Regions from separate parts of the Streptomyces sp. NPDC020845 genome, predicted to be linked through region 4. Evidence: riboswitches for the same ligand, from Rfam matches in the RefSeq annotation. Region 4 holds a riboswitch; each other region holds the start of a gene.
The links. A riboswitch is a leader RNA that binds a small molecule or an ion and turns the genes downstream of it on or off. The one in region 4 is predicted to bind cobalamin.
Positions count from the first base shown of each region.

Region 1 (3,777 bases), on a different contig from region 4:
CGGGACCTCCTGGGGATCGAGGGCGGTGCGGGCGAGGGTGTCCACCCACACCAGGAAGACGGCTCCGGTCAACGCCGTGACGGGCAGCAGGCGGGCGTGGCCGGCGCCGGTGAGGGCGCGCGTGGCGTGCGGGAGGACCAGGCCTACGAAGCCGATCGCCCCGGCACAGCTGACCAGGGCGGCGGTGAGCAGCGCGGTCGCCGAGAGCAGCACCAGACGGGTACGGGCGACGCGGACGCCGAGTCCGGCCGCGGCCTCGTCGCCGAAGGCGAACGCGTCCAGAGTGCGGGCGTATCCGAGGCAGACGGCGAGGACCACGGCCAGGACGAGGGCGCACAGCAGCACCTGCCCCCAGCCGGCGCCGGTGAGCGAGCCGAGCAGCCAGAACAGCACGGCCCGGGTGGTGTCGGCGTCGGCGGAGGTCAGCACGGTGAACGAGGTCAGCGCGGAGAACAGCTGCATGGCGGCCACCCCGGAGAGCACGACCCGGTCCGTGCTGCCGCCCAGGGCGTGGCTGAGCAGCAGCACCAGCGCGAAGGAGAGCAGCGCGCCGAGGAAGGCGCCCGCGGACAGCGACACGGCTCCCCCGCCCACCCCGAGCACGACCACCGCGACGGCCCCCGTGGACGCGCCGGAGGACACCCCGAGCACAAACGGATCGGCCAGCGGATTGCGCAGCAACGACTGCATCACCGCCCCGCATACGGCAAGCCCGGCCCCGCATACGGCGGCGAGCAGGGTGCGCGGCATCCGCAGATTCCACACGATGCCGTCGCGCAGCGGCGTCAGCGTGCTCTCGCCCACGCCGAGGTGTGCGGCGACGGAGGCCCACACATCGCCCGTGGAGATGTCGGCGGGTCCGATCGTCACCGCGACGGCGACCGACATCAGCAGCGCGGCCACCCCGCCGCCGGTCAGCAGCAGCGTACGGGCGCTCATTCGGCGAGCCCGAAGTCGCGCAGCCCCGCGGCGACCTTCTCGATCCCTTCGACCGTGCGGATGGACGGGTTCATCGACTGCCCGCTCAGCAGCACGTACCGCTTCTTCTTCACGGCCGTCAGGTTGCGGGTGGCGGGGTTGCTCTCCAGGAAACGGATCTTGGCCTGGGCGGTCTCCGCGGTCTGCTGCTTACGGGTCAGATCGCCGAGGACGATGACGTCGGGGTCGCGGTCGGCGACGGTTTCCCAGTTGATCTGGGGCCACTCGTCGTGGGTGTCGGCGAAGGCGTTCTCCGCGCCGACCGCCCGGGTGATCGCGCCCGGCGCCCCGCAGCAGCCGGCCAGGTAGGGCGACTGGGAGTTGGCGAACCAGTACATGAGGGAGACATCGGAGGCGTCGAGCCCGGCGGTGGCCTTGCTCACCCGCCCCTTCAGCTCCGCGATGAGCTTCTTCCCCCGCTCCGCCACCCCGAACGCCCGGGCCAGGTCGGCTATCTCGCCGTAGACGCTGTCGAGGGTGAGCGGGGTGGAGCGCGATCCGTCGCCGCCGCTGTCGTTGTCCTTGCCCGCCGAGCAGTCGGAGGGCGAGACATACGTGGGCACGCCCAGCTTCTCGAACTGCTCACGGGTGGCCACGCCGCCCTTGCCGAGGGTGGAGACGAACGAGGCGGTGACGAAGTCGGGGTCGGCGTCCAGCACCTTCTCGAACGAGGGCGCGTTGTCCGCCAGCCGCGGCACGGACGCGTTGGCCTTCTCCAGGCCCTTCAGCACCGGGTCCGTCCAGGTCGCCGTACCGGCCATACGGTCGGCGAGGCCGAGGGAGAGCAGGATCTCCGTGGTGCCCTGGTTGAGGGAGACGGCCCGCTCGGGGGCCGACTTCAGGGTGACCTTGCGGCCGCAGTTGTCGATGGTGCGCGGATAGCCCGAACCGGTCGAGCCGGCGGACTTCCCGGCGCCCTCGGCACCGCCTCCCGAGCCACCGCACGCGGTGAGCAGAAGGGCGGGAGCGAGCAGCAGAGCCGCGGGACGGAGAGCGGTACGGAGCAGCACGGGCATGCCTCGGTGGTCGGGGCTCGTACGCGGAGCCTGGCCTACGGACGGCCTCCCCGCCGGGGCGCGGAGGTGCCAGCAGGTCTTCGGACTCGGGTTCGCCCGGACGAGGCGCCTTCCCGGCACGGTCCCGCGCCCGCCCTTCGGCCGGCCCGTTCCCCTCCCAGTGGCATGCTGTGCCCCGCCCGTCCCCCTCACCGCTGCGCGTCAGTTCCGGATTCGCACCGGATTCCCTGGCCTCGGATGTGGCTCGACTGGCCCCCAGAGGCTATCAAGCCCGGCCTGCGGTCGGATGTGTGGCAGGTGCGGGCCCACCGGTGGTTACGTATGTGCCGTACCGCCCATGGCACAGGTAGGAGGAGCGAGCGCGTGACCAGCCGCGTCACCTTCATCTCAGCCGCGATGAGTCCATCGCTGCGCCAGGCCCGGTTCGACGACGGCACGACCCCTCTTGAGGACGGCGGCGCGGCGCGGGCCCGCGCCGTGGCCGGGGCGCTGCCCTCGGCCGCCCGCGCCGTCACCTCCCCCAGCCTGCGCTGCCGGGAGACCGCCGCCGCGCTGGGACTCGGCGTGGCCGAGCCCCGTACGGAGCTGGCCGGTCTGGACGCGGGCCGCTGGCGGGGCCTCGCCCTCGACGAGGTCGGTGCCGCCGAACCGGAGGCGGTGGCCCGGTGGCTGGCCGACCCGGCGGCCGCGCCCCACGGCGGGGAGTCGGTACGGGACCTGTGCCTGCGGATCGGACGGTGGCTCGACGCGGCGTCGCTGACGGACGGCCATACGCTCGCCGTGGTGGAGCCGGACGTGGTGCGGGCCGCGGTGGTGCATGTGCTGGGCGCGCCCGCGGCGGCCTTCTGGCGTGCCGACGTGCCGCCGCTGACCGTGACCGGGATCAGCGGACGGGCCGGACGCTGGAACCTCGGGCTGGGGCGGCCACTCGACCGCCCCTGAAGAGGGCCCCGACCGGTGAGGTCAGGGCGACGGTCGGATCACGGTCGGCTGGGGGCGGCCACCGGCGATGCCGGGGCCCTGGTGGCGGGCTTGGGACTCAGCAGGCGCTCGGCCAACTCGCCGAAGACCAGCCCGAAGCCTCCCCACAGGGTGACCTGGACGGCCAGCGCGGAGAGCCGGAACCGCCACAGCACGGTGGCCGGGAAATCGGCGGGCACCTCGTTGACGGCCGGCAGAAACGCAAACGCCAGGCCGATCAGCAGGGCGAAGGCGGCCACCGCGGCTACGGTGGCGTACCAAGTGCCCAGTTTCGGGGCGAGCCGCTTGCCGAGGATGGTCGCGGCGATCGCGAGGAGCACGCTGCCCACCATCATCAGCAGATACAGATTGGTCCGCTGGGAGATGGTGTCGGGGTCACCGACGGCGGGCGGATTGGCCGGGTACTTCAGGAACGGCACGACGTAGACCGCGAGCAGGGCGCAGCCGGACAGCAGCAGCGCGGTGGCCCGCGGGGTGAAGCGGCCGATGCGGCCCAGGGCGAAGCAGTAGGCGAGGGCGGCGATGCCGCCGAAGGCGACCCCGTAGATCAGAACACCGGTGGCCAGGCCGGCGGTGGACTGCAGGCTGCGGGAGACGAGTTCGACCTCGTGCTCATGCGCCGGGGCGTGGGACTCCTCGAAGCCGATCGCCTTGTCGACATTCGGTTCCCCGAGGAGATAGGCGACGATCAGGGCGAGCACGCCGGCCCCGAGGCCGGCGAGCATGCCACGGACGAGCAGGTTCCGTACCGTTGCGGAATTCATGAGGGTGTCGGCGTCCCTGGCGTCAGTGGCAGGGGAAA
Region 1 covers NZ_JBIRSJ010000006.1:425,132-428,908, forward strand. The annotation lists gene ACH4U7_RS17625 (FecCD family ABC transporter permease) at 1-939, opposite strand, end outside; gene ACH4U7_RS17630 (ABC transporter substrate-binding protein) at 936-1,994, opposite strand; cobalamin riboswitch at 2,048-2,262, opposite strand; gene ACH4U7_RS17635 (histidine phosphatase family protein) at 2,358-2,936, shown strand; gene ACH4U7_RS17640 (CbtA family protein) at 2,975-3,739, opposite strand; gene ACH4U7_RS17645 (CbtB-domain containing protein) at 3,762-3,777, opposite strand, start outside.
Region 1: another riboswitch for cobalamin. It lies ahead of ACH4U7_RS17630 (ABC transporter substrate-binding protein); the one in region 4 lies ahead of cobN (cobaltochelatase subunit CobN).

Region 2 (3,777 bases), on a different contig from region 4:
CATCTGGAAGCCACCGCAGATGCCCAGCACCGGCCGGCCCTCCGCCGCCCGCCGCGCGATCGCCGCGGCCAGACCGCGCTCGCGCAGCCATGCCAGCGCCCGTACGGTGCCGCGGGTGCCCGGCACCACCACCAGATCGGCGTCGGCCAGCTCCTCCGGCCGGTCCACGAACCGCACGACCACGCCCGGCTCGGCGGCCAGCGCGTCCACGTCCGTGAAGTTCGACATGAGCGGCACGGCGGCGACCGCGACCCGCAGGATGTCCGCGCCGTGCGGCGGCGCGACGACGCTTTCGCGCACCGCCCCGCGCAGCGACACCCGCAGCCCGTCCTCCTCGTCGATGCCGAGCCCGTGCGCGTACGGCAGCACGCCCATGGTCGGGCGGCCCGTCAGGCCGTACAGCATCTGAAGGCCCGGCTCCAGCAGGGTCACATCGCCGCGGAACTTGTTCACCAGATAGCCCGCGACCAGCCGCTGGTCGGCCTCGGAGAGCAGCGCGGTCGTGCCGAAGAACGACGCGAAGACGCCGCCGCGGTCGATGTCCCCGACCACGACGACCGGCAGCCGGGCGGCCCGGGCGAGCCCCAGGTTGACGATGTCGGTGCGGCGCAGATTGATCTCGGCGGGGCTGCCCGCGCCCTCGCAGATCACCGCGTCGTGCGTACGCCGAAGCTCGGCCAGGCATTCGGTGACGGTCCCCAGCAGCGCCTCCTGCCGCCCCGCATGGTAGCCACGCGCGCTCAACTCGCCCACCGGCTTGCCCAGCAGCACCACTTGGCTGCTGCGGTCGCTGCCGGGCTTGAGCAGGACGGGGTTCATCAGCGCGCTCGGCTCGACGCGCGCGGCGGCGGCCTGCATGGCCTGGGCGCGGCCGATCTCCGCCCCGTCGCGGGTCACGAAGGAGTTGAGCGACATGTTCTGCGCCTTGAAGGGCGCGACGCTGACGCCCTTACGGCTGAGCCAGCGGCAGATTCCGGCCGTGACGACGCTCTTGCCCGCGTCCGAGGTCGTACCCGCGACGAGCAGCCCGCCGCCCGGCGCACCCCCGCCCTGTATCCCGCTCATCCTCAGTCCCTCCCCGCGGCCGTCGGCCGCACCGTCGCCGGATCGCCGGACCGGCCCGCGCCGGGTGCCTCGTATGAGCGTGTCTTGGCGCGCTGTGCGTGCTGGACCGAGGAGCCGCGCAGCGACGGAGGAGCGAGCGGTGACGAAGGAAGCCCGCGCGTTGGAGCGCGCCGGGACTGAGCGGGAGGGAGGGGCATGGACCGTGCCCAGCGGGCGAGCGCGCCATGTGGGGCCCGCGCGGCGGGTACGGGCGCGGCACCGGGCCGCGCGGCCGTACCGGCCGACCTCGGCGCCACGCCTGCCGTCGGCCGGGCTCCCGCAGCCAGCCGAGCCCCCACAACCAGCCGAGCCCCCACAACCAGCCGAGCCCCCACGGCCAGCCGGGCCGCGGCGGACACGCCGAGCGCCAGGGCGCCGACGCGCCGCGAAAGCCGTACCGCGCGCTCGATGTCGGCCGCCTCGACCGGCCGCCCGCCGGGGTTGAGCACCGGCCGGTGCTCAACGCGGCCGCCGTATGTGAGCGTGCCGCCCAGCCGTACGCCGAGCGCGCCCGCGAACGCGGCCTCCACGGGGCCCGCGTTGGGGCTCGGATGGCGGTGGCCGTCGCGCCGCCAGGCGCGCCACGCGCCGCGCGGATCGGGCCCGGCCAGGGCGGCCAGCGCCGCGGTGAGCCGTGCGCCGGGCCAGCCGGCGAGGTCGTCCAGCCGGGCCGAGGCCCAACCGAACCGCCGGTAGCGCGGGGACTTGTGGCCCACCATCGCGTCCAGGGTGTTGACGGCCCGGAAGCCGACCAGGCCCGGCACCCCGCCGACTGCCCCCCACACCAGCGCGCCCACAACGGCGTCCGAGGTGTTCTCGGCGACCGACTCGACAACCGCGCGTGCGATCTGCGACTCGTCCAGCGCCTGCGGATCGCGCCCGCACAGGTGCGGCAGCCGCCGCCGGGCGGCGTCCAGGTCACCGGCGGTCAGTGCGCCGCCGATAGCCCGTGCCTCCCGGCCCAGCGTCGTGCCGCCGAGCACCGCCCACGTGACGGCGGCGGTCAGTACGGTCTGCGCGGCGGGGGAGCGGCGCCCCAGAGCGGAGGTTTCCGCGGCGGGGCGCCCCAAGACGGGACGTCCCGAGGGTTTCAGGACAGCGCTGCCCAGAGCGGAGCCTCCCGACGCGGGGTGTCCCAAGGCCCGTACGGCGCGCACCGACAGCACGGCGCCCGCGGCCGCGCCGCCCGCGCACAGCGCGGTGTAGAGAGCCCCGGATCCGCGGTGGTCGCGCCACAGCAGCCGCTCGACGGCCAGGGCGGCGCGCCCGAACGCGGCCACAGGATGGCCGCGGCGCGGATCGCCCATGGCGAGGTCGCCGAGAAAGCCGAGGGCGGCGCCGCACGCGTACGAGGCGTGATCGGCACGCATCGTCAGTCCGCCGTCTTGCCTCGGAACATGGCGAACGTCAGGAACATCAGGAGTGGCGGGGACGCCGGGACGTGGCGGAGGGGCCGCGGGCGGGTCGGCGGCATGGCGGTGCCGGGCATGGCGGTATGTCCTCACTCAGGGTCCGCGCCCTGGTTCGACGTGACCGGCGGTGAGAGTCTCCTGGCTCCCGGATCCGCGCTTCTCCCGGTCTTCCAGCCGCCGTGTGGACGGCCGTGACTCGTACGGGCGATGGGAGAGCGCTCCCCGGTGACAGTGGCGGGACCGCGCCGGATTCTCACCGGCTTCCTCTCCTGCCGCCGTTTGGCTCCGGAAGTCCACCATGGGCCGCGAATGGCCGTCAACTCGCGAATGCCCCACCCTGTGTGAGTGTGCCGAGGAGCACATGCCACGGCCGCCGGGCTGGAACGCGCTGGTCGGCGCGTTCCAGCCCGGCGACCGTGAGTGGGTCGAACGGAGTCAGGCCACGATCAGGTTGATGCCGTACGCCACGGCCGCCGCGCACAGCGCGAAGCAGAGGTACGCGCCGGCGCGCGCGGGGCCGAAGGCGCCGCCGGCCGGGGCCGGAGCGGCGGACGCGGTGGCGGCCGTGTCGGTGCCCGCCTCCGCCTGCTGCGGCTTACGGGAGGTGCCGAGGATGCCGAGGGTGAAGACGCCCACGAAGCCGACGGTCACCGCGAGGCTGATGCCGAAGACCTGGCCGAGGGCCGCCCAGTCGATGCTCATCGCGTTACTTCCTTAGCTGGTGCTGCCGGTGGCCGCGGAGGCGCCTGCCGGGGTGGCGGAGGAGGAGATGGAAGCGGCAGAGACGGGCGGCGGAGCCACGGACTGGAGGGCCGCCGTGACGACACCCACCGGCTCGGCCGGCAGCGCCGCAGCCTCGTCGATGTCGTTGACGTTGGTGTGGTCGACGGGCTTGCGGCGCGAGGCCGCCCAGATCCCGGCGCAGGCGGCGACCGCGAGCACGGCGACCGCCGTGACGCCCCAGTCGCCCTGGTCCGCCAGCAGCGCGGCGCCGCCCGCGACGAGGCCCGCGGCGGGCAGGGTGAGCACCCAGGCGAGGACCATGCGGCCCGCGGTGGACCACCGCACCACAGCGCCCTTGCGGCCGACCCCCGCGCCCATCACGGAGCCGGAGCAGACCTGGGTGGTGGAGAGCGCGAAGCCGATGTGCGACGAGGCGAGGATGACGGTCGCGGCGCCGGTCTGGGCGGCGAAGCCCTGCGGCGGCTGGATGTCGGTGATGCCCTTGCCCATGGTGCGGATGATGCGCCAGCCGCCCAGG
Region 2 covers NZ_JBIRSJ010000002.1:57,262-61,038, reverse strand. The annotation lists gene ACH4U7_RS04220 (cobyric acid synthase) at 1-1,065, opposite strand, end outside; partial or broken gene ACH4U7_RS04215 (cobalamin biosynthesis protein) at 1,431-2,474, opposite strand; cobalamin riboswitch at 2,648-2,784, opposite strand; gene ACH4U7_RS04210 (hypothetical protein) at 2,952-3,218, opposite strand; gene ACH4U7_RS04205 (anion permease) at 3,231-3,777, opposite strand, start outside.
Region 2: another riboswitch for cobalamin. It lies ahead of ACH4U7_RS04215 (cobalamin biosynthesis protein); the one in region 4 lies ahead of cobN (cobaltochelatase subunit CobN).

Region 3 (3,777 bases), on a different contig from region 4:
TCGACCGCCTGCCCGGCGGGCGGGTCGAGCAGGACCTGGAGGACGTGCTGCGCACGGTCGCCGAGGTGGTCCGCGAGGTGACCGCCGCCCTGGCCGCCAACGGCCTGGCGGCTCCGGTCGCGCTCGCGCTCACCGGGCAGGGCGACGGGCTGTGGCTGCGCGACGCGGCGGGCCGGGCGGTGCGCCCGCCGATCTCGTGGATGGACGGCCGGGCGAACGACACCGTGACCCGGTGGGGCGAGGACGGCACCATCCGCGAGCTCTACCGGCTCACCGGCTCCGGGGTGTTCCCCGGCTGCCACGCGCCGCTGCTGCGCTGGCTGGCCGACCACGAGCCGGAGGCGCTGGCGCGCGCGGAGGTCGCGGGCTACTGCGTGGACGCGGTGGCGCAGCGGCTCACCGGCGTCATCGGCGTGGACGCCTCGGACGCGTCCATGCCCTTCCTGGACGTGACCACGCGCGAGTATGTCCCCAAAGCCCTGGAAGCGTGTGGAATCGCCGAATACGCCCGGCTGTTGCCGCCACCCGCCGCGCCCGGCACCGTACGGCGGCTGGACGAGGCGGGCGCGAAGCTGCTCGGGCTGCCGGCCGGACTGCCCGTCACGGCGGGCCCGTACGACCTTCCGGCCTGCGCGATCGGCAGCGGGGTCGAGGAGGTGGGCGACGGCCTGCTGATCGTCGGCACCACGCTGGCCAGCCAAGTCCTCACCGACAGCGCGCGGATCGACCCGGCCGCCGACCCGGCGGGCATGTGGCTGTGCGTACCCGACCGGGACCGCTGGCTGCGCGGTATGCCCGCCATGGTGGGCACGGCGGCCCTGGAGTGGGTCCTGGAGTTCGCCGGGGCCACCACCGCCGACCTGGACGCGCTGCTCGCCGCGAGCCCGCCAGGGGCGCGCGGGGTGACCGCGCTGCCCTTCCTGTCCGACGCGGGCGAGCGGGCCCCGTTCGTGGAGCCCGCCGCGCGGGGCCGGTTGGACGGGCTGACCCTCGCCACGACACGCGCGGACGCCGTACGGGCCGTCTGCGAGGCCGTGGCGTACGCGGCCCGGCACTGCCTGGAGGCCGCGGGGCTGACGGCGAGCCTGGCGGCGTGCGGAGGCGGCACCCGATCCGCCGCCTGGACCCAGCTGTTCGCGGACGTCCTCGGCCGGCCGGTGCGCATCCCCGACGAGCCCGAGGTGGGCGCGCGCGGCGCGGTCGCGGTCGCCTGGCGGGCGCTCGGCGACCCGGTGGACGCGTCACAATGGCGAGCCGATTCGCGTACTGTCGTACCGGACGCGGACCGCGCCGAGGCATACGAGCGCGGCTACGCGGACTACCGGGCCAGGCTGGCCCGTACCCTCGCGGAGTGGCGGGCAACGACGCCCGCTTAGAGTTCGACCCGGAGTTCGACCCGGCGCCGCGCCGGACCCGATGACGAGCCCTTGCCGGGCCGTGTCAGGCTCGCGCCCGGCCGCCCGCGCCGGACCCTCGCCAGGACCGCCCCAGGGCCCGTGTCGGGCCCGCCTCAGGGCCCGCGTCAGGCCGGTCTCAGGCCCGCGCAAGGCCTGCCTCGGGCCCGTGTCCGGCTCGTGCCAAGTGCGCGTCAAGACCGCGCCAAGTCCGGCACTGAATAGCACATTCGTACGAAACACTCCACCTCGCGACACAACATGTGGGGGCGCGTGCGCTCGCCACCACAAGATGTATGCTCATGCTCGCTGTCGCCGCAGGGGAATCCGGTGGGAATCCGGAACTGTCCCGCAACGGTGTACGCGTACGCTTTTGCGTACCCGCAAGTCCGAGGACCTGCCGACAGCCGTCTCATACGTCCGGGCCTCGCGGGTTGGGCCGGTGGACGCTGCGCGGTATGCCGTCCGCTGTTTCGGCATGCCCGTACGCGCCCATCGCTCACCGCCCCGCAAGGCCCCTAGCCGAGCGAGGGAGAGCACTTCAGTGACCATCGCGCCAGCCGATCCGGTTTCAGAGGCAGCGGCTATTCAGGGAGCGGACGACGCGCCCGGGACCGCCCTGCTGCGGACCCTGACGGAGCTCACCGCCGACCTGCCCGCCACCGACCCCGGCAAGGTCGCGGCCGCCGCCCTGCGCGGCCGCCATCCCGGTTCGGACGAGGCGGAGTTGCGCACTCTCGCGACCGAAGCGGCGGCCGGGCTGATCGCCGAGGAGCCGGAGTACTCGAAGCTCGCCGCGCGGCTGCTGACCCTCGCCATCGCCGAGGAGGCGGCCGGGCAGGGCGCGGTCTCCTTCTCCGCCTCGGTGGCCGTGGGGCACCGCGAGGGCCTGATCGCGGACGGCACGGCCGAGTTCGTGACCGCCCACGCCGCCCGCCTGGACGCCCTGGTAGACAAGGCGCTGGCCGACGGCGCCGACGACCGCTTCGGCTACTTCGGGCTGCGCACGCTGCACAGCCGCTATCTGCTCCGCCACCCGATCACCCGCCAGGTGATCGAGACCCCGCAGCACTTCCTGCTGCGAGTGGCCTGCGGGCTGGCCGAGGACCACTCGGAGCGGGCGCTCGACGACGTCGCCGAGCTCTACCGGCTCACCAGCACGCTGTCCTACCTGCCCAGCTCCCCCACCCTGTTCAACTCCGGCACCCGGCACCCGCAGATGTCGTCCTGCTATCTGCTGGACTCGCCGCTGGACGAACTGGACTCGATCTACAACCGCTACCACCAGGTCGCGCGGCTCTCCAAGCACGCGGGCGGCATCGGCCTGTCGTACTCGCGCATCCGCGCCCGCGGTTCGCTGATCCGCGGCACCAACGGGCACTCCAACGGCATCGTGCCGTTCCTGCGCACGCTCGACGCCTCCGTCGCCGCCGTCAACCAGGGCGGCCGGCGCAAGGGCGCGGCCTGTGTGTACCTGGAGACCTGGCACGCGGACATCGAGGAGTTCCTGGAGCTGCGGGACAACACGGGCGAAGAGGCCCGCCGCACCCACAACCTCAACATCGCGCACTGGATCCCGGACGAGTTCATGCGCCGGGTCGAGGCCGACGCCGACTGGTCGCTGTTCTCGCCGGTCGACGCGCCCGCGCTGGTCGACCTGTGGGGCGAGGAGTTCGACGCCGCGTACCGGAAGGCCGAGGCGGAGGGTCTTGCCGTCAAGACCGTCCCGGCGCGCCAGCTGTACGCCCGGATGATGCGCACCCTCGCGCAGACCGGCAACGGCTGGATGACCTTCAAGGACGCCGCCAACCGCACCGCCAACCAGACCGCCGAGCCCGGCCGGGTCGTGCACTCCTCCAACCTGTGCACCGAGATCCTGGAGGTCACGGACGACGGCGAGACGGCCGTCTGCAACCTGGGGTCGGTCAACCTGGCCGCGCACCTGGGCGAGGACGGTCAGATGGACTGGGAGCGGCTGGACGCGACCGTCCGTACCGCCGTCACCTTCCTCGACCGTGTGGTGGACATCAACTTCTACCCCACCCAGGAAGCCGGGGCGTCCAACTCCCGCTGGCGGCCGGTGGGTCTGGGCCTGATGGGCCTCCAGGACGTCTTCTTCCGGCTGCGGCTGCCCTTCGACTCGCCCGAGGCGCAAGCGCTGTCCACCCGGATCTCCGAGCGCATCATGCTCGCGGCGTACGAGGCGTCCTGCGCGCTCGCCGAGCGCCACGGCCCGCACCCGGCCTGGTCCGCCACCCGCACCGCGCGCGGTGTGCTGCACCCGGACCACTACACGGACGCGGTGGCGACCTGGCCCGAGCGGTGGGCGGCGCTGCGCGAGCGGATGGCCAAGTCCGGCATGCGGAACTCGCTCCTCCTGGCC
Region 3 covers NZ_JBIRSJ010000010.1:230,981-234,757, forward strand. The annotation lists gene ACH4U7_RS27115 (FGGY family carbohydrate kinase) at 1-1,376, shown strand, start outside; cobalamin riboswitch at 1,684-1,814, shown strand; gene ACH4U7_RS27120 (ribonucleoside-diphosphate reductase subunit alpha) at 1,939-3,777, shown strand, end outside.
Region 3: another riboswitch for cobalamin. It lies ahead of ACH4U7_RS27120 (ribonucleoside-diphosphate reductase subunit alpha); the one in region 4 lies ahead of cobN (cobaltochelatase subunit CobN).

Region 4 (3,777 bases):
GCCGGTCCTCCAGGCCGAGGTCGTGGTCGAGCCTGGCGGCCTGGATGAGGGTCCAGATCTGGGCGCGGATGGCGGGGAGTTTGGCCGGGTCCATCGCCGAGATGGCGGCGTACTCGTCCAGCAGCTGCTCCAGGCGCGCGATGTCGCCGTAGGAGTCGGCGCGGGCCATGGGCGGCACGAGGTGGTCGACGAGGGTGGCGTGGGCGCGGCGCTTGGCCTGTGTGCCCTCCCCCGGGTCGTTGACCAGGAACGGGTAGATCAGCGGCAGATCGCCCAGCGCGGCGTCGGGGCCACAGGCCGCGGACAGGCCCGCGTTCTTGCCGGGCAGCCACTCCAGATTGCCGTGCTTGCCCAGGTGCACCATGGCGTCGGCGCCGAAGCCGCCGTCGGCCTGGGGGGTCGCGATCCAGCGGTAGGCGGCCAGATAGTGATGGGAGGGCGGCAGATCGGGGTCGTGGTAGATGGCGATCGGGTTCTCGCCGAAGCCGCGCGGTGGCTGGATGACGACCAGCAGATTGCCCCGGCGCAGCGCGGCCAGCACGATCTCGCCCTCGGGGTCGCGGCTGGTGTCGACGAACATCTCGCCCGGCGGTGGCCCCCAGTGCCCCTCCACCGCCTCGCGCAGCTCCTGCGGCAGCCGGGCGTACCAGCGGCGGTAGTCGGCGGCGGGGATCCGGACCGGATTGCGGGCCAGCTGCTCCTCGGTGAGCCAGTCCTGGTCGTGGCCGCCCGCCTCGATGAGGGCCCGGATCAGCTCGTCACCGTCGCCGGAGGCGAGACCGGGCAACGCCTCGGGTCCCTCCACCGGGCCGAGGTCGAAGCCGTCCGCGCGCAGCCGGCGCAGCAGGGCGACGGCGCTGGCGGGCGTGTCCAGGCCGACGGCGTTGCCGATGCGGGAGTGCTTGGTGGGGTAGGCGGACAGCACGAGCGCGAGGCGCTTGTCGGCCGCCGGTATGTGGCGCAGCCGGGCGTGTCGTACGGCGATTCCCGCGACACGCGCGGCGCGCTCGGGGTCGGCGACATAGACGGGCAGGCCGTCCTCGTCGGTCTCCTTGAAGGAGAACGGCACCGTGATCAGCCGTCCGTCGAACTCCGGGACGGCGACCTGGGTCGCCGCGTCCAGAGGCGAAAGACCCTCGTCATTCGCCTCCCACGCGGCGCGCGGGCCGGTCAGGCACAGCGCCTGGAGCACCGGGACGTCCAGCCCGGCCAGCGCGCCCGCGTCCCACGCCTCGTCATCGCCGCCGGCCGATGCCTCGGCGGGCCGGGTACCGCCCGCGGCGAGCACGGTGGTCACCACCGCGTCAGCCTCGGCGAGGGCTTCCAGCAACTCGGGCTCGGGTGCGCGCAGCGAGGCGACGTACAGCGGCAGCGCGCGGCCCCCGGTGTCCTCGACGGCCTGGCACAGCGCCTCGACGAAGGCGGTGTTGCCGCTCATGTGGTGGGCGCGGTAGTAGAGCACGGCGATCCGCGGGCCGGTGACGTCCTCGCGCGCGGTGCGCTCCAGCGGGCCCCACGAGGGCGCGGGTGCGGGCGGCTCGAAGCCGTGGCCTGTCAGCAGGACGGTGTCGGACAGGAAGCGGGCCAGCTGGCCGAGGTTGCCGGGCCCGCCGTGCGCGAGATAGGCGTGGGCCTCGGCGGCGATCCCGACCGGGACCGTGGACGCCTCCATGAGCTGGGCGTCCGGGGCCTGTTCGCCGGTCAGGACCACGACCGGGCGGTCCCCGGCGAGCAGCGCGTCGAGCCCTTCCTGCCAGGCGCGCACCCCGCCGAGCAGCCGTACGACGACGAGTTCGACGCCGTCGAGGAGCGCGGGCAGCTCGTCCAGGGGGAGCCGGGCCGGGTTGGCGAGCCGATAGGGCACCGGAGTCTGTGCCGCGCGGGCACTGAGCAGGTCGGTGTCGGACGTCGACAGCAGCAGGATCATGCGACGGCAGGCCTTCCTCGGGGTCCGCGCCCCGGGCGGGTTGAAGACGGCGGGAGTTCCTGGCTCGCGCGGCCGTCGCAATACCGGCTGCCGCGCTCACAGTGGCGGGACCGCGCCGGATTTCCACCGGCTTCCTACCCTTTTTGCCGTCTTTTGTTGTGGCGGGCCGGGACCGACCCGCCGTGAGCATAGTAAAACCGTCCGGCAGTAGGGAACGCGGGGGAAGGAGGGGTACCTCCCAGGCCCGCAGGGCCTGCGGGGAGGGTCGAGGGCCGAGTCCGGGTGTGCCGCGTGAGGAGAGCGCGGCGGCTCCCCCAGCTACCGCTGGGAGGTACCCCCTGCGTGCGACGAGCGCGGTGCGGCTGGGGGCGCCTGCCAGCGGTAGCTGGGGGAGAGAGCCATCGGCACGCGACGCCGCGGGCCCTGCTGTTGGACGGTCCGAGCGCTTCTGACCTGCCGCGGGGCGGTGAGCCGAACGCAATCGTCGGTATGCTCGCCGCCATGCCCCTCCCCCCGACAACCGCCCCACCAGGGGACGAAACCCCCGCGCGCGGTCGCGACGACGCCTGCCCCGGCGCGCTGCGCCTGCACTCGGCGGACGACGGCGCACTGGCCCGGGTGCGGCTGCCCGCCGGGCTCCTGACGGTGCGTCAGGCGCTCGTGCTGGCGCTCGCGGCCGAGGAGTTGGGCGACGGCCGGCTGGATCTCACCTCCCGGGGCAATCTGCAGCTGCGCGGCCTCGACGCGGGGTGCGGAGCCGGACTCGCGGCCCGGCTGCGGACGGCAGGGCTGCTCCCGTCGGACCGCCACGACCGGGTGCGCAACATCGTGGCGTCCCCGCTGTCCGGGCTGGACGGGGCGGGGCACGCGGATGTCTCGGCGTGGGCGAGAGAGCTGGACGCCCTGCTGTGCGACAACGCGCCCGCGGGTTCCGGATTGGCCGAACTGGCGGGGCTGTCGGGCCGGTTCCTGTTCGCGCTCGACGACGGGCGCGGCGATGTGGCGGCGCTGGGCGCGGATGTGACATTGATCGCAGCGCCGGACGGCGAGGCGGTGCTGCGGCTCGGCTCCGCCGGGGGGCACGAACCGGCCCGTCCGGGCGCGCGATCGGACACGCGCCCGGAGCCCGCCGGGGCGTGCGTGGCGGACACCCGTGGCGCGGCGGGCGCACCTGCCCTGCCGGGGACGACTGGCACGGTGGGTGCGCCTGGCACGATGGGTGCGCCTGGTGCGGCGGGCGCACCCCGCACGGCAGGCACTCGCAGCGCCGCGGGCGCCCCTGGTGCGGCGGGGGCGCCTGACAGTGCGAGCCCCCAGGGCGCAGGGGGTGCTCCTGACGCCGCAAGCACCCCAGACACGCCAGGCACACCCGGCGTGGCGGGCACCCCTGGCCCGCCGAGCGCCCCCCGCACGGCGAGCGCGCCCCGCACGGCGGGCACTCGCGGCGCGGCGGGCGTCCCCGGCACGGCAGCCGTCCCGGCGCGCCGGGGCAGCCGGCCGGAGGGTGCCGACACTCCGGGCGCCGAGCTCCGGGTACGCGCCGCGGACGCGCCGCGCGCGGCGGCGCTGGCCGCGGTGGCGTTTCTCGACGCCGTGCGCGCGAGTGGCACACGCGCGTGGCGTGTGAGCGAGCTGCCGGCGCGACACGCCGTGACGGCCGACCAATTGGCCGGGCGACTCGCCGATGCAGGAATCCAGGCCATACCCCTCAGCCCTCACTCCCCAACCACCGCGCCGAGCACACCACTCGTCGGGCTCGTCGCCGGGCCGGACGGGCGGTGCGCGGTGTCGGTCGCCGTCCCGCTGGGGCGGCTCACCGCCGCGCGGTGGCGGCTGCTCGCCGAGCTCGC
Region 4 covers NZ_JBIRSJ010000001.1:879,796-883,572, reverse strand. The annotation lists gene cobN (cobaltochelatase subunit CobN) at 1-1,927, opposite strand, end outside; cobalamin riboswitch at 1,961-2,124, opposite strand; gene ACH4U7_RS03035 (nitrite reductase) at 2,429-3,777, shown strand, end outside.